One region of the Micromonospora sp. RTGN7 genome, then DNA from elsewhere that is predicted to be linked to it. Evidence: riboswitches for the same ligand, from Rfam matches in the RefSeq annotation. Region 1 holds a riboswitch; each other region holds the start of a gene.
The links. Region 1 has a riboswitch for cyclic di-AMP ahead of SNR22_RS21935 (transglycosylase family protein). Riboswitches for the same ligand answer to the same signal wherever they lie in the genome.
Positions count from the first base shown of each region.

Region 2: another riboswitch for cyclic di-AMP. It lies ahead of SNR22_RS12945 (hypothetical protein); the one in region 1 lies ahead of SNR22_RS21935 (transglycosylase family protein).
Region 3: another riboswitch for cyclic di-AMP. It lies ahead of SNR22_RS22445 (C39 family peptidase); the one in region 1 lies ahead of SNR22_RS21935 (transglycosylase family protein).
Region 4: another riboswitch for cyclic di-AMP. It lies ahead of SNR22_RS19875 (hypothetical protein); the one in region 1 lies ahead of SNR22_RS21935 (transglycosylase family protein).

Region 1 covers NZ_JAPZLF010000016.1:82,179-86,359, forward strand. The annotation lists gene htpG (molecular chaperone HtpG) at 1-1,738, shown strand, start outside; cyclic di-AMP (ydaO/yuaA leader) riboswitch at 2,241-2,414, shown strand; gene SNR22_RS21935 (transglycosylase family protein) at 2,414-3,085, shown strand; gene SNR22_RS21940 (VOC family protein) at 4,002-4,181, shown strand, end outside.
Region 2 covers NZ_JAPZLF010000007.1:197,056-201,236, reverse strand. The annotation lists gene SNR22_RS12955 (HelD family protein) at 1-232, shown strand, start outside; gene SNR22_RS12950 (cation diffusion facilitator family transporter) at 337-1,254, shown strand; cyclic di-AMP (ydaO/yuaA leader) riboswitch at 1,464-1,593, shown strand; gene SNR22_RS12945 (hypothetical protein) at 1,598-2,683, shown strand; gene SNR22_RS12940 (SRPBCC family protein) at 2,778-3,239, opposite strand; gene SNR22_RS12935 (STAS domain-containing protein) at 3,457-3,819, opposite strand.
Region 3 covers NZ_JAPZLF010000017.1:68,643-72,823, forward strand. The annotation lists gene SNR22_RS22435 (hypothetical protein) at 151-555, shown strand; gene SNR22_RS22440 (hypothetical protein) at 698-1,462, shown strand; cyclic di-AMP (ydaO/yuaA leader) riboswitch at 1,823-1,964, shown strand; gene SNR22_RS22445 (C39 family peptidase) at 2,187-3,050, shown strand; gene SNR22_RS22450 (CDP-glycerol glycerophosphotransferase family protein) at 3,159-4,181, opposite strand, start outside.
Region 4 covers NZ_JAPZLF010000013.1:48,268-52,448, forward strand. The annotation lists gene SNR22_RS19855 (metal-sensitive transcriptional regulator) at 1-70, shown strand, start outside; gene SNR22_RS19860 (DUF305 domain-containing protein) at 138-767, opposite strand; gene SNR22_RS19865 (hypothetical protein) at 856-1,578, opposite strand; gene SNR22_RS19870 (hypothetical protein) at 1,694-2,044, shown strand; cyclic di-AMP (ydaO/yuaA leader) riboswitch at 2,174-2,305, shown strand; gene SNR22_RS19875 (hypothetical protein) at 2,309-3,331, shown strand; gene SNR22_RS19880 (carbonic anhydrase) at 3,426-4,181, opposite strand, start outside.

The DNA.
Region 1 (4,181 bases):
CGTCTCCGACCTGCACGTCGAGATCGAGGTCGACCGCGAGGCGCGCACCCTGACCGTCCGGGACAACGGCATCGGCATGTCCCGCGACGACGTCGTCAGCCTGATCGGCACCATCGCCAAGTCCGGCACGGCCGAGCTGCTGGCCAAGCTGCGCGAGTCGAAGGACGCGGCCGGGTCCGCGGACCTGATCGGGCAGTTCGGGGTCGGTTTCTACGCCACCTTCATGGTCGCCGACAAGGTGACCCTGGTGTCCCGCCGCGCAGGGGAGGCCGAGGGCACCCGCTGGGAGTCCACCGGCGAGGGCACGTACGTCGTGGAGACCATCGACGATGCCCCGCAGGGTACGGCAGTCACCGTCCACCTCAAGCCGGAGGACAGCGACGACCACCTGTACGACTACGCCGCCGACTGGAAGATCCGCGAGATCGTCAAGCGGTACTCCGACTTCATCGCCTGGCCGATCCGGATGACGGTGCAGCGCCCGGGCGAGGACGGGGCGACCACCAGCGAGGTGCAGACCCTCAACTCGATGAAGGCGCTCTGGGCCCGCCCGCGCAGCGAGGTCGACGAGGCCGAGTACAACGAGTTCTACAAGCATGTCAGCCACGACTGGGCCGACCCTCTCGAGACGATCCACATGAAGGGCGAGGGCACCTTCGAGTACGAGGCGCTGCTCTTCCTGCCCTCGCACGCCCCGGTCGACCTGTTCGCCCCGCAGGCCCGTCGCGGGGTGCAGCTCTACGTCAAGCGCGTGTTCATCATGGATGACTGCGACGCGCTGATGCCGAACTACCTGCGCTTCGTCAAGGGTGTCGTCGACGCGCACGACCTGTCGTTGAACATCTCCCGGGAGATCCTCCAGCAGGACCGCCAGATCCAAGCGGTCCGCCGCCGGTTGGTGAAGAAGATCCTCGCCACCGTCAAGGAGATGAAGGCCAACGAGGCCGAGAAGTACCACACCTTCTGGGCGGAGTTCGGCCCGGCGCTCAAGGAGGGCCTGCTCGACGACCCGGACAACACCGAGGCGATCCTCGACGTCGTCTCCGTCGCCTCCACCCACGACCCGGCGGAGCTGACCGGCCTGCGTGACTACGTGGAGCGGATGAAGGACGGCCAGGGCGACATCTACTACATGACCGGGGATTCCCGGTCGATGATCGAGAACTCGCCGCACATCGAGGCGTTCCGGGCCAAGGGCTACGAGGTGCTCATCCTCACCGACCCGGTGGACGAGGTCTGGGTGGAGCGGGTCGGGCAGTTCGACGGCAAGCCGCTGCGTTCCATCGCCAAGGGCCAGGTCGACCTGGACACCGAGGAGGAGAAGCAGGAGACTGAGGCCGCCCGCGAGCAGCAGCGCCAGGAGTACGCCGAGCTGCTGACCTGGATGACCGAGAAGCTCTCCGGCAGCGTCAAGGAGGTGCGGCTCTCCACCCGGCTGACCAGTTCGCCGGCCTGCGTGGTGGGCGACGCCCACGACATCACGCCGACGCTGGAGAAGATGTACCGGGCGATGGGCCACGAGGTGCCGCAGGTCAAGCGGATCCTGGAGCTCAACCCGGGGCACCCGCTGGTCGAGGGGCTGCGCAAGGCCCACGAGCAGGACGCCGCCGGGTCCGATGCGCTCACCGACACCGCTGAGCTGCTGTACGGGATGGCGTTGCTCGCCGAGGGCGGCGAGTTGGCCGACCCGTCCCGCTTCACCCGCATCCTCGCCGACCGGCTGGCCCGTACCCTGTAGCCGCCGAAACGCCCCGCGCGCCGGGCTCCCGGTCGACACCGTCGACCGTGGATGCCCGGCGCGCGTCGTTCACACCCCTCTCGTGCGGGTCCTCGGGCGGCGGAGCGGACGGGAAAATGAGGCCAGCCCGCGTGGACGGCGGGCGGTCGAGGTGTGGCGGCCGGCCTGGGTGCAACTGGCACCCGGGGAGTTGAGCTGCGCGACCGACACCGCCGTCGCCGGGCTCGGTCCACGCCCGTCCCACTGAGCCTTCGGCGTTCACCGACGGTGTCGGGCGTCCGATGTGCGCTATCGGACCGACATAACGCTGAGTAGCGTCCCGAGGTGCCCGATCGCCTTGCATCCTGATCGAACTCGGACCTCTGATCGCCCTGCATGGCTGGTACCGCCTCGCAAGTCGACGGTGCGGCCGTTCGCTCGAGCGGGTGAAGAACTTCACAAGAGGTGGGCAATCATCACCGACGGTGCCTAACGTCGATCGAGTCCGCCAACGCGGTCACCACGGTCGGTAACGCCTAATCCTGCCGCCGGCCGTCGGTTTCCTTTGATCCATGGCAGGAGCGGGGGAACCACACGTTCCTCGGTGCATCGCACCTCGGGGTGAAGCCGCCTGTGGCGGCCGGGCTCCTCGGCCCGAACCCGACAGCTCACCTCGTCGGCGTGGAGGAATCACACATGGCTACTGAACACACCGCCCGACACCGTCGGGTCACCGCTCGCCGCGCCGCCGTCGGTACCGTCGCGGCGGGCGCCGTCGCCGGGGCCGTCGCCCTCTTCGGCCCGGCCGCGCCGGCCCAGGCCGCGGTCAACTGGGACGCGATTGCCCAGTGCGAGTCCAGCGGCAACTGGCACATCAACACCGGCAACGGCTACTACGGCGGCCTCCAGTTCTCGGCGGGCACGTGGGCCGGCTACGGCGGCAAGAAGTACGCCGCCCGCGCCGACCTGGCCACCCGCGGCGAGCAGATTCGTATCGCCGAGAAGGTGCTCGACGGGCAGGGCATCGGGGCGTGGCCGACCTGCGGCAAGAAGGGCGGCTCGACGAAGGCCAGCCCCAGGTCGGAGAACTCGGAGTCGAAGGCCGCCCCGAAGGAGCGGTCCACGCGGACCGAGAAGCCGGCCTCGCGCAGCAAGCGGGACACCACGAAGAGCACCACGAAGAGCACCACGAAGAGCGCACCGACCGGTGGCGGAAAGACCTACGTGGTCCGGTCGGGCGACACCCTGTCCGAGATCGCCGGGGCCCAGAGCGTGCGGGGCGGCTGGCGCGCGCTGTGGGAGAAGAACGAGCGGGTCGTGGGCGAGCACCCGAACCTGATCTTCCCGGGTCAGCGGCTCAGCCTCTGACCCACCCGGGGCGGGTCGGTTCGACCCGGCACCCCGCAAGGCCAAGCGCCCGGCCGGTCCTCCGGCCGGGCGCTTGGCAGTCCCCCCGGGGCACCGACAACCCGGCCCCTCGACTGGGCGGGCTTGGGCGCGGGGTGGGGCAGGCCCCGTGCACGTCGCCGCGATCAACGAGCGGCGGTAACCGACTTCGACACGGACCCTGGCGGGGCAGGCGTCCAGACGGCCCGGGTGCCGGATGGGTCATGCCCACTCGTCCCCTTTGCTCTGCTGCCGTCACCGCAACGACCAGTACCGCGCAGTCGCCTCACAGGCCAGCACGAGCGGACGGCAGGAACCGTCGCGGTCCCCGCGTGTCGCGCAGGGGGCAGCAGAGCAAAGGCGCCAGTGCAGGTGTCACCGGCGGATCGGCGGCGACGCTGGCGCCGAATCAGCACACGATCACGAGAAAACGGGTCGGCGGGCGGCGCCGATCACGGGCAGGCTGTCGCGATGTCGCGCCCCACCACCGCCCTGCTCGACGACCTCGACGACCTCGACGACCTGCCGTACCGGCAGCGGATGACCACGCGCTCGCCGCCCGGGCCCGGCCCCTCGCCGCCGCCGGCAGGCTGGCCGCGGTGCTCGCGGAGCTGCGCGCCGGTTGGCTCACGGCCGACGACCTCCGCCCGCTGCTCACCGACGCGCCGGCCGACCTGCGCCGGCTGGTGTACCGGTCGCTGCGCGCGTCCCGCCGACCGGATCGTCGACGCGGTCCGCGACCGGTTCGGCGACAGCGAGACATACCGGCCACGGTCTTCAACGGCGCCCGGCGAAGTCGCGCCCGCCGCAGCACAGTCGCCTCGACGTGGTCCAGCCAGCGGACCTCACTCTCCAGCGTGGAGATCAGTTGTCGTACCCGGCGGGCACGATGCGGAACATGTCTGAGCCATATCCGCATCGACACCACGCCATCGACTACATGGAGTTCACGGTCACCGACCTCGACCTGGCCAAGCGCTTCTACGCCGAAGCGTTCGCCTGGCAGTTCAACGACTACGGGCCGGGGTACGCCGGCATCCGGAGCCCGCACGGTGACTCCGCGCCCGAAGTCGGCGGT
Region 2 (4,181 bases), on a different contig from region 1:
GGTGATCACGCCGGTGCCGCGTCGGAACGAGGTCGCCGGCTGGCTCGCCAAGCTGGCCGCGCCGCGCGTCCAGGTGGTGACCAGCCTCGAGGCCAAGGGCATGGAGTACGACGGGGTCGCGCTGGTCGCCCCGGGCGAGATCCGGGCAGACCCGGGCTCCGGGGTCCGGACGCTGTACGTGGCGCTGTCCCGGGCCACCCAGCGGCTCACCACGATCGACTCGACCGGCTGAGGCGCCCCTGGCCGGCCCGGTGGGGACACCCGACGATCACTTGCACACATTGCGATGTGAGCATACATTGGGCTCGGTCCGGATCAGAGACGGAGGGTGTCGGCGTGGGCGCAGGTCATGACCACCACCACGGGTCGGTGGCGAACGCCGCAGACCGCCATCAGGGGCGACTCTGGGCGGCCTTCGCGCTGCTCGCCACGCTGATGATCGTCGAGGCGGTGACCGCCTTCGGCACCGGCTCGTTGGCGCTGCTCTCCGACGCCGGGCACATGTTCACCGACGTGCTCGGCATCGGCATGGCGCTCGCCGCGATCACCGCCACCCGACGGGTCAGCGCCGACCCCCAGCGCACCTTCGGGCTCTACCGCCTGGAGGTGCTCGCCGCGCTCGGCAACGCCGTCCTGCTCAGCGGGGTGGCCGTCTACGTCCTCATCGAGGCGGTCCGCCGGTTCGGCAACCCTACCGAGGTGACCACCGGCCCGATGCTCGCGGTGGCCGTGCTGGGCCTGCTCGCCAACCTGGCCGCGTTCGCCCTGCTGCGCAGCGGGGCGAAGGAGAGCATCAACCTGCGTGGGGCGTACCTGGAGGTGCTGGGCGACCTGCTCGGCTCGGTCGGCGTGATCGCCGCGGCGGTGCTGATCACGGTCACCGACTGGTGGTGGGCGGACCCGCTGGTGGCCGTCGGGATCGGCGTGTTCATCCTGCCCCGCACCTGGCGGCTGGGCCGGGCAGCGGTACGCATCCTGGTCCAGGCCGCGCCGGAGCACCTCCAGGTGACGGCGGTGCACGACCGGCTGGCAGCGGTGCCCGGCGTGGTCGAGGTGCACGACCTGCACGTCTGGACGCTGACCTCCGGCATGGAGGTCGCCTCCGCCCACCTGACCATGGCGCCGGACGCCGAGGTGGGCGCGGTGCTCGCCGCGGCCCGCACCGCCCTGCACGAGGACTTCCGCATCGAGCACGCCACGTTGCAGGTGGAACCCGACGCGTCGGCGGGCCGCTGCGGCCCAGCCGGTTGGTGATGCCCCCACACCCACGCATAGCGTGGTGTATCGTACCCTCATGCCGGTTTTAGGGGTATTAGTCCGTGCAGGGGCATTAGTCCGTGCAGGGGCATTAGTCCGTGCAGGGGCATTAGTCCGCGCACCATCCGTCACGGGTGCAGCGTCGGCCCCCTGCGTACCGGTAAGCTCTGATCCGGCCTCCGCCGGGCGGCGCCCTCCGGCGCCTGCGGTGGCCGCCGCCTAATCGTCGAAGGGCGAGCCGGGGAACCATGTTCGTGGGGTGCATCCGCGTGAGCGGTAGGGATCTTCCGTCCCGAACCCGTCAGCTAACCCGGTCGGCGGCTGACGGAAGGACATACCTATGCCAGTAGTGGCACCTGCACGAAGGACCGCCGCCCGGATGGCGGCATTCCTGGCGCTGACGCTCAGCGTCGGCCTTGGAATCGGGCCGGTCGCCCCGGCCGGCGCGGCGCCGCCCACCGGCCTGCTCGCCGCGCCCGACCAGGACGAGGAGGGCGGCACGCCCGCCCTTCGCGCCCAACTGGACGCGGCCAGCAAGGGCTACCTGGAGGCCAGGAACTCCCTGGCCCGCTCGGTCACCCGGCAGCAGCAGCTCGGCGGCCAGCTCAAGACGATCGAGGCGGAGCTGACCGTCCGCAGCGCCAAGGTCGACGAGATCGCCGGCGTGGCGTACAAGTCGGGTCGGCTCAGCCCAATCTCCGCGCTGCTCACCAGCTCGAGCCCCGCCGGCTTCCTGGACCGGATCGCCGCGCTCGACGCGGTCGCCACCAACGAGGACCGAGTGCTGCGCGACCTGACGCAGACCCGGGACGAGTCCGCCCGGACCCGGCTGGCCCTCGACGGCGAGATCCGCGAGCAGCGCAAGCAGGTCGCGGTGATGAGCAAGCGCAAGGAGCAGGCCGAGCGGGCCCTCACCGTGGCCAACGAGAAGGCCGAGGAGAAGGTCACCGCCAGCGACAGCGGCGGCGGGTCGAACCGGGGCACCTCCAACGCCAACGCCGCCCCGGCGAAGCGCAACCCCGACGGATCCTGGCCGTCGGAGTCGTGCAGCGTGAACGACCCGACCCCGGCCAACGGCTGCATCACCCCGCGGACGCTGCACGCGCTCCAGCAGGCCAAGGCGGCCGGCTTCACCCGGTACGTCTCCTGCCACCGACCCAGCGGCTCCGGCGAGCACCCCAAGGGCCGGGCCTGCGACTTCGCCGCCCAGAAAGGCGGCTTCGGTGGGGTGGCCTCCGGTGGGGACCGCACCTACGGCAACAACCTGTCGGCGTACTACATCCGCAACGCCGACAGGCTGGCCGTGCTGTACGTGATCTGGTTCAAGCAGATCTGGCTGCCCAGCAGCGGCTGGAAGTCCTACAGCGGTGGCAACGGGGACCCGTCCAGCGACCACACCAACCACGTGCACCTGTCGGTGCTCTGACCCGCGCCCCGGCGACCCGCCCACGAACGACGGGTCGCCGGGGCGTCACGTCGGTGCAGGTACACCGCAGGTCGTCGACCGAGTGCCCCGCCGTTCAGGCCGGGCCGTCAGCGGTGCGGTCCAGCACCTCGCCCAGCCGCCGGGCCAGCCCGAGGTGCGCCGAACGGGCCTGCCGGAAGGCGTACCGGAACAGCGGCGCCGGGGCGGCGAGGTTGATCTCCACGTCGATCCGGACCCACCCGCCCGGTTCGTCGCGCAGCAGCGTGTGGTTACGCACCGTCGTGGCCGGCCACTGCCGAGCCACCATGACGATCTCGTCGTCGCTGACCGTCAACACGTCCGCCTGGTACGTCGTGAGAAAGCGCACCGGCCCGGCGGCGAGCCGGTCCGTGATGGCGTAGCTGGCCCGGGTGCCCGGTCGGGGCGGCAGCCGGCGCACCCGCACGATCAGTGGATGCAGCTCGCCCTGCCTGGCCGGGTCGCTGAGCAGCGCCACCGCCTCGGCCCGAGGGCAGCGGGCCTGGACCGAGTACTGGAAGCTGTCTCGCCGAAGCACGCCCTCGATCGTGCCCCACCCGCCCCTGAGAGGGAAGAGCCGGCCCGACGCGGGTCGGCCGCGCCCGCGCACGAGCGAAGGATTGTCCCGCGCTCAGGAATGTGGCGCGGGAATGCCGGCCGCAGGGCACGGGGCGCCTGACCGCCCCCGCGCCCGGAGCGCGGGAATGTCGGGCGCCCCGCCGACCGCCGGGTGCGCCCCTGCGGGGAGACGGCTCTCAGGCCCCGGGCCGCACCTCGGGCGTGGCGGCACCTGCGTAGTAGGGCTCCGGTGCGCCGAAGAGGCCCAGCAACCCGGTCACCCAGAGCTGCCGGTGCACGAATCGACTCGGCTCGGTGACGACCAACTTCACGCCGCTGACCTCGGCGGTCTGGAAGCCGGCCACCATCGCGCTGATGCCGACGGAGTCGATGAAGGTGACGAGACGCATGTTGAGCTCGATGCGGGCGGGACGCCCCTTGGCGAGCACCTCGGCAATGGCTTCGCGCACCTCGTACGCGGTATCGACGTCGATCTCACCGCGCGGGACGATCTCGATGACACCACCCGACAGGACCGACTTCACGATCGACAGGCTCACGCGAGCACCTCCACTCGCCCGTTCTACGGGGCGCCTCATCAGTACGCGGGCCGCGACCGAGAGTATTCCTCCGACGGCCTCGGTCGCCACCCCTCGGGATGAGCAATTCATGGACCAGGACGCAGCAAGCTGCCCCTTATCCGGACTTTTCGGATTCTCTTCATCAAACGAGCGACCTACCGTCGATGTCGCCGACCCAGGGTAGCGGCGACCCCCGACATTCACGCGCACCCGGTGCCCCCGGCGTGCCCAAACCCGCCGAGGGCAGGGTGCCGGGGCCGTGACGACGAGCGGCCATCCCCTCCCCACGGCGGACGGCGTCACCCATCGGGCGCGGCGACGACCCGGCGGCCTTGCCCGGG
Region 3 (4,181 bases), on a different contig from region 1:
CCCGCGACCGGGTGCCGTCCGGCCCGGAGGGCGGCCATCCCGGGCGTTCCGGGCGGTCGGCCCACCTTTCCGGTGAAGACCGGGCGATCGGGACGTCACGACACGCCCGGCGGTGGTGCGTCGTGCGGTCGGTTTCGGTAGCGTGACCGTGTGCTGCCCGTCGCGCTGACCTGTCCCCTCTGGTGGGTCGCGCGCTGGACCGCCCGGATGCTGACCAGCCTTGCCGTCGCGGTCGCCTTCTCGCTGGGTGCCGGGCCGCTGCCCATCGATGCGGCGCTGCCCGTCGGCGCCGCCCCCGACGCCGCAGCCCCGGCCTGGTCTCCCGCCGGCGCACTTCCCGCCAGCGGGGTGCCCACGGTCGGCTCCGCCCCGGCCGTCAGAGTGTTCCCGCTCGGCTCCGGCCGGGCCGCCGCCGCCCCGGCCGGCTGGATCCCCGTCGGCGCGGTCCCGGTCGGCCCGGCGGGTCGGCCCGTGCTCCGCCCGGCCACGCCACGGCGGGCGCCGGCCGGCCTCGCCCCGGCCACCGTCGGCTCCCGCGCGCCACCGCGCGGCTGACCCGCCCGCGGGCCGCGCCCGCGACGCCGTCGTCTCCGCACCTCACCACCGCACCGATCCGCCCGGCCCCGGCGGCGCCCCGCGCCCCCACTCCGCGGCGTGCGGTCCCGCCTTCCGCAGCCTCTTTCCGTAGGTGCCGACCATGGACATCGTTCTCTACCAGTTCCTCGTCGAGGTGCCGCTGGCCGCCGCCATCTGGTCGGTGCTGCTCGTGGTGGCGCTCACCGTGCTCACCGTCCTGGTCGCCCGCCCGGAGCGGGACCGGCCGACGGACGAGCCCGCCCCGCCCGCCGTCGATCTGGCCGCGCAGGAGGCCGTCGACCTGCGCCGGTACGCCGAGGAGGTGGCGGTGGCCGCCGCCGGGGCGGCCCAGACGGCCCGGCGACGCCGCGACGCGTGGCTCGCGGCCCAGGACACGGTCGAGCGGGCCTGGCAGGCGTACGACGAGGCGGAGGCCGCCGCCCGGCGTCTCCGTGGCGCGCATGCCCTGCCGCCGCCGCGCACCCCGCGTACCCCCGCCGAGTACGCCGCCCGCGAGCGCTGGCTGCACCACGCCGCCACCGCCGCCCACCTGCGCGGCGAGCTGTCCATCCGAGAGCTCTGCGACGTCTTCGCGCACCGGGGCGGCTGGGATCCCCGGCTGCACCCGGTGGAACAGGAGGTCGTGCTGGCCCGTGCGGTGCGGGACGGAAAGCAGTCCGGGTACCGGGCGGCGGCGGCCCGGGAGCGAACGGCGTGGCGGGACGCCGACCTGGCCGCCGAGGCCGCTGTGGCGCTCTCCGCCGAGGCGTACGCCGCCGCGCAGCGGGCCCGCCCGGTCGTGGCGCCCGCCGCGCGGGCGGCCACGGCGCCAGCCCGACCGGCCGTTCCGGCCGCCGCCCGCTGGCGTCCGGCCCGCATCGGCTGACCCCACCGCCCCGGCCCTCGGTCGTGCCGGCCCTCGCCCCGGTTGCCCGGTTTTTGGTCGTGCCCGGCCCCGCCTGTGTGCCCTGATCCCGTGAGCCCGGTCACATCGACGCGGAAACGGGCACCGGCGCCGTGCCGGCCCAAAGCCGACGCAATTCGCCGACGATCACGACCGGTTGTCCGATTGTTCGCCCTCCGCGCCGGATAGGGCCCTCATCCTATTGAGCCGCGTCAGTTCATCTGTCCACCGAAAGAAAGCTGAATGGCGCATGTTTAAGCAGGTGGCGGTGGGTTGGCAGGCTTCCGGCCGGCCAGTAATGTCGGGCCGTCTGGTGCGGTAACCGATCGCAAGAGGCGACGCCGCGCCGACCCGCTCAATCGTGAAATTTACGAACCGGGGAACCAGTGCACGTTGGGGTGAATCCGCGGGCTTCGGCCCATGGTAGGGCGATCTTCCCGCCCGAATCCGTCAGCTAACCCGGTAGGCGGTCTCGGAAGGAGTGCCATCCTCGTGCAGCACGATTCCACCCCTCGGTTGTTCCTCCCACACGGTGCCGTGGTGCCCGCGTCCGTCGCCCCAGGGCTGACGAGCTGACCGTCGCATCCGCCCCGCGCCCGCCTGACCGGGCGTCTGTTCAGAGCGGTCCCCACCGGCCTACGGGCGTGTCGTCCGCGCCGTCATACGGCGACGTACGCCCGGGTGCCTCCGCTCTCCACCCCCGTCCCTGGAGGAACACGTGAACGATCACCTCAAGCGGCAGTTGCGGCGGCTCGCCGGCGAGCGCCCGTACCAGGTCGTCGCCGGTTCGGCCGTGGCGCTGGTGCTGGCCTCCGGCACCAGCGCGCTGCTGGCCGGCTCCGATGACGCCCCCGCCCCCCGACACACCACGGCGGCCGCAGCCGAGATCGCGCCCCGCCTCGACGGCACCGTCAGCCGCGCCCAGGCCCGGGCCACCGCGAGTGCGTCGCCGAGCGCCACGCCGTCGCCGAGCGCCACCTCGGCGACCCCGGATCCCGATCTGACCACCAAGGCCGCCCCGCGCAAGACCACGGCGAAGCCGGCCGCCTCGAAGTCGCCGTCGTCGAAGGTCCTCGACTACGACTACGCGGCCCAGACCACCTACTACTACTGCGGCCCCGCGGCGGTGCGTAACGCGCTCTCCGCCACTGGCGTCAAGAGCACCCAGGACGCGCTGGCAGCCGACCTCGGCACCACCGAGATGGGCACGAACTCGGCCGCTGACACCACCCGGGTGCTCAATGAGATGGTCGAGGGCGACAACCCGTACCGCACCCGGATGATCTCGGGTGGCTCCGCTACCTCGGCCCAGATCGACCGGCTCCAGGCCGACGTGGTGAAGGCGGTCGCCGCCGGCCGGGGGGTCGTGGCGAACATCGCCGGGGACGCCACCGACGTCAACGGCGGCTGGCACTCCTTCCCCGGTGGTCACTACATCGCCGTCGTCGGCTACCGCAACGACGGCCGCACCGTACGCATCGCCGACTCGGCTGACCCGTCCCTCCCGTCGTACTGGGTCAGCACCATCACCCTGGCCCACTGGACGGCCACCAGAGGCTACTCGGCCTAACACCCACCCCACCCCGGTATCGGCCCGGGCCAGGACAGCCTGGCCCGGGCCGATCCCTGCCTTGGCCCCGGCCCGGTCCGGGCCGGCCTTGTCCGGGCCGGACCGCGGTCAGGGGGTGGGGGTGAGGGGGGAGCGGGGGGCGCGGGGAAGCGGTGGGGTTGCGGTGGGGGTCAGTTCCTGGCGGGCCGCTGACAGGAACGCCTCGGCATACTCCTGCGCAGGGAAGTCGCCCAGGTAGCGGGCGCGGGTGGTCCAGCGAGTCGCCGCCCGGGAGTCGCTGTCCAGCAGGTCGACCAGCACCTCGTCGAGGTTGGCCGCGTCGCGCCGCAGCACGTAGCCCGAGCCGGCCAGCGGGAACCGCTCGACGAACCGGTCGCCGTCGCCGCCCATGTCCGTCACCGCGTACGGCTTGCCGGAGTAGAGGTAGTCGGAGATGACCCCGGATACGTCCGACACCAGCGCGTCGGAGCGGTTCACGCACTCGACCAGGGACAGCTCCCGGCTGGCCGCCGCGCCCCAGACGTGCTGCCGCCCGGTGCGGGCCCGGTCCGCGGCCAGCAGCTCCGTGAGCCGGGCGAGCTGCCGCGCCGACGCCGGGTTCTGCGCGGTGTACGGGTGGGCGCGAAGGATCACCGTCGCGCCCCGGGCCAGCAGCCCGCGCAGGATCGTCCCGGCTACCGGCAGGGAGCAGTAGTTCGCGTCGGCGTGGTGCCCGGTCCAGGTCGGGGTGTAGAGCACCGTCGGGTTGCCCAGGCCGGTGACCGGCTCCCGGCGTACCTCGATCGACTCGACCTGCGGGCGGCCGACCACGACGAACTTCTCCGCCGGGATGTCCACCCCGGCGCGGGCGTACCGGTCGATCGCGGCCGGACCGGCCACGAAGATCCGGTCGAAGATCGCCGAGACCGGGTTGGCGCTGGGCGCCTTGTCGCTGTCGCCGTGGTGGATCTGCACGTGGGTGAGCTGGGGGAACCGGATGCAGTGGCTGTTCTTCGCCCCGTGGTTGACGTAGAACGCCACCCTCAGGCTCGGCACCAGCGCCTCGTCCATCGTCTTCAGGGTGGGGCAGTAGACCACCGGCGCGGTGGTGGCCGCGGCGATCGGGGCGAGGAACTCCGGCTCCCGCACCAT
Region 4 (4,181 bases), on a different contig from region 1:
CGAGGGTCGGGCCGACGAGATGGCCACCGAGATGATGGCCTCCGTCGGCCGCCTCATGAAGCGCGGCTGACCGCACCCACCATCCCCGGCCGGGGGACGAGCCGGAGAGACCCGTCCCCCACCACCGGCCGCTGGCGTCAGAGCCGGGCGAGGATCTTGTTCATGTCATCGATCTCGCCCTGCTGGGCGGCGACAATCTCCTGGGCCATCGCCTTGGCGTCGGCGTTCGTACCCTTCGCCAACGCCTCCTTCGCCATGGTGATCGCACCCTCGTGGTGGGCGATCATCATGGTCAGGAACTGCCGGTCGAACTCCGAGCCGGTCGCGCCTGCCAGCCTGGTCATGTCCGCGTCGGACATCATCCCGGGCATGCCGTGGTCCATCCCCGGCATCCCGTGCCCAGGCCCGTCCGACGGGACGGCGCGTCCCCATCCCGCGAGCCAGCCGGTCATGGTCGCGATCTCCGGCCCCTGGGCACCCTTGATCTGAACGGCGAGGCGCTTGACCTCGGCGTCGGCGGCCCGGGAGTCGGCCAGCTCGGCCATCTCCACCGCCTGCCGGTGGTGCGGAATCATCATCTGGGCGAACATCACGTCGGCGTCGCCGAACGTGGCAGACCCGCTCGCCGGTACGCCGCTGGTCGCGGCAGGCGGCGTGTCGTGGCCGGAGGAGGCGTGGTCGGCGGAACCGCAGGCGGTCAGGGCCAGGGCGGCGGTGAGCGCCCCGCCGGCCAGGGCGGCGCGGCGCGCGATCGTACGATTGGTCACGGTCTGGATCCTTCGGTGTCGAGTGCGTACGCAGGCAGGACGGGGACCCGGCCGCCGGCAGCAGAGGCCGGCGCCCGCGTCGGGCGTCCTACGTACGCGACACCGAGATCTCGGCCAGCCACAGGCCGATCGGCCGGGGCGGTGGGGCACGCGGACCGGCGGACGGCCCGCCGGGCCGACGGGCGGACAGGCCGGCCGACCGCACCCCGCCGAGCAGGAGCACGGCCACGAGCAGCGCCACCGCGAGCGCGCCGAACACCGCCAGGCAGATGCTCCAACCGGGCGGGCCGGCACCAGGATCGCCGGCGGGCAGCCACGCCGTCGGGCACCCGTCCACCGGGCAGCCACCGGACGGCACCCGCACCGGACCGACCCGCATCAGGCCGACGAGGAACACGGCGCCGCCCGTGGCGTGGCCGACGGATGGGGCCGCGCCCGTGGCGTGGCCGACGGGGAAGGCCATGCCCATCACGTCCGTCACGGCGGAGACCCTGAAAGTGGCGGAGGCGGCCGGATGTGCGCCGGCAGGCCCGGGCCGGTCGTGGCCACCACCATGGCCCCCGCCGGCGTGGCCGAGGGTGTGCATCCCGGCCAGCCCGACCAGGGTGCAGAGCAGCAGCACGAGCCGGGCCCACCGCCCGGCAGTCAGCACCGTCGCCGTCCGCACCCCGTCCACGCTAGCCGGCCAGACCGGGCTGTCCGCGCCGAACCCCACGACACCGCCCCCCCGGTCCCGGGCCGCCACGTCCCGGCGCAACGATCGGGCCGGATGTGTGCGCGACCTGCGTTCCCAGGCGAGAATGGCTATCATTCCGGGCGATGGTCGTCCGGACTCCGCATCGCCCGCCCCGCGCACCCCGCCGGGTGGCGCCCGACCCGGCGGCCGGACCGCTGCCACACCGCCCCGGCCCGCCGGGCGTGACGGCGTGGGCACCCGGGCAAACGTGCCCGCCGCAGCCGGAGACGCCGCAGGACGGGCTGGGCCGGGCGCGCAGGACGGCCCGTACGGCGCGGTCACCGTCCGGATGGGACAGGGGCCGGACGCGGGACAGCAGGTCGAGCTGACCGACCCGTCGTCGGACACATACAACATCGCCGAGCATCAGCGCGGCACCCCGCTGGCCTGGCTGGCGGTGGTGGTCAGCGCGGCCGGCCGGACGGCCCGGGCGGCCCGGCCCGACCCCACCACCCCTCGGCCCCCTGGGCCGATCAAGAAAGGAGCACGGACAGCACATGGTGACACTCCGCAGCGTGACCGGCAGTGGCGTCGCGCGTGAGAACCACGTCACTGATTACCGACAGCGATTACGAAATGACGCCTTTAGTTGGTATCCGGACGTAGATCCCCAGGCGGACTCTCGGGTAACCTCGCTGCCGGTCACCGCCGAAGGCGCGCAGCGGCGCCTGCGGTGCCGCCGCCCAATCGCCGAGAGGCGAACCGGGGAACCAGGTAACTGGGGTGAATCCGCGACAGCGGTAGGGGCCACTTCCGCCCCGAACCCGTCAGCTAACCCGGTCGGCGGTCGATGGAAGGGAACACTGTGACGGCACCCCTGCGCCGCTGGTTGACACCTGTGGTGGCCGTGTTCGCCGCGTTCGCGATTCTCGCCGGACCGGCAGCCCCAGCGTTCGCCGCGCCCTCCACCCCCAAACCCTCGGGGCACGAGGAGGACGACGAGCCCAAGCTGATCACTGACGTCATCGAGGCGGCCAACCGGGAATACACCCAGGCCAAGACGAAGCTCGAGAAGTCCAAGAAGCTCCAGCTTCAGCGCACCAAGGAGGTGAAGCAGGCCGAACAGGAACTGACCGCGCTCATCCCGCAGGTCAGCGAGATGGCCGCCCGGTCGTACCGGACCGGGCGGATCGGCCCGCTGACGGTGCTGCTGGACAGCGGCGGCCCGGACTCGTTCGTCAAGCGCGCCACCGCCCTCGACCAGCTCAACATGATCAACGCCCGGAAGCTCGCCGAGGTCAACGAGGCCAAGGAGCGCGCGGAGCAGGCCAAGCTCGCGCTCGACGCCGAGATCCGCGAGCAGCAGAAGCAGACCTCGATCATGGCGAAGAAGAAGTACGACGCCGAGAAGTCCCTCGCGCTGGTCGGCGGCGAGGGTTTCACCGGCGGCCTGGTCAACGCCACGTCCCCGGTCGCAAAGATCGCGCCGGGCCTGGGCTCGGACGGCGACTGGCGCTCCGAGTCGTGCAGCGCGGACGACCCGACCACCTCCGGCTGCATCACGCCGCGCACACTGCACGCGTACAAGGAGACCAAGAAGGCCGGCTTCAAACGCTTCGTCGGCTGCTACCGACCGGGTGGGCCGTGGGAACACCCCAAGGGCCGGGCCTGCGACTGGTCGCTGCAGAACAGCGGGTTCTCCTCCTGGCACAACAACGACACCCGGATGTACGGCAACAACCTCGCCGCGTTCCTCATCCGCAACGCCGACCGGCTCGGCATCTACTACGTCATCTGGAACCGGCAGATCTGGTTCCCGGCGACCGGCTGGAAGTCCTACAGCGGGCCCTCCAACCACACGGACCACGTGCACATGTCGCTGCTCTGACGAGCCCACCACGCGATCGAGGGCCGTCCCGCCGCCGTGCGGGGCGGCCCTCGCCGGGTCGCGGCCCGCGGAGCGCCTCAGGCCGCGGAGCGCCTCAGGCCGCAGCCGGGGCCGCACCCCGGGCCGGGGGGACGGCCGGGGCGGCCACCGAGGCGTCGCTGACCACCGAGGCGTCGCTGACGGCCGGTACTGCGGCCACCGTCCGCACCTCGCCCGCGTTGAGCCGGTACGACATCCCGACCACCGTGCACCGCCCGGCGGCGACCTCGGCCGCCAGCATGGACGAGCGGGCGAGCATCGCCTCGACGGTCTGTGCGATGTGGATGTCCACGATCCCGTTGATGTCCTCGACCCCGCGCTCGGCGGCCCTGCGCAGGCTCGGCACCACGGCGTCCACTACGGCCCCCAGATGGCCGGCGGGCGGCTTGCCGCTGCTGACCGCCGCCCTGGCGACCTGAACGGCGCCGCAGGAGTCGTGGCCGAGCACCACGACCAGGGGTACGCCCAGCTCGGTCACCGCGTACTCGACGCTGCCGAGCACCTCGGGGCCGATGGTGTGCCCGGCGGTGCGGACCACGAAGAGGTCGCCCAGTCCCCGGTCGAAGATGATCTCGGCGGCCAGCCGGGAGTCGGAGCAGCCGACGATCACCGCGAACGGATGCTGGCCGTCGGCGACGGCGGCGCGGTGGCCGGCGTCCTGGTTCGGGTGACGTGGCACACCGTTGACGAACCGGCGGTTGCCGTCGAGCAGCTCGACGACGGCCCGCCCCGGGGCGACCGGGCCCCGGTGGTTGCCCGGGCGGCCGGCGTCCGGTAGCGGATCGGCCCGCCCCACGCTCGACTCGGCCAT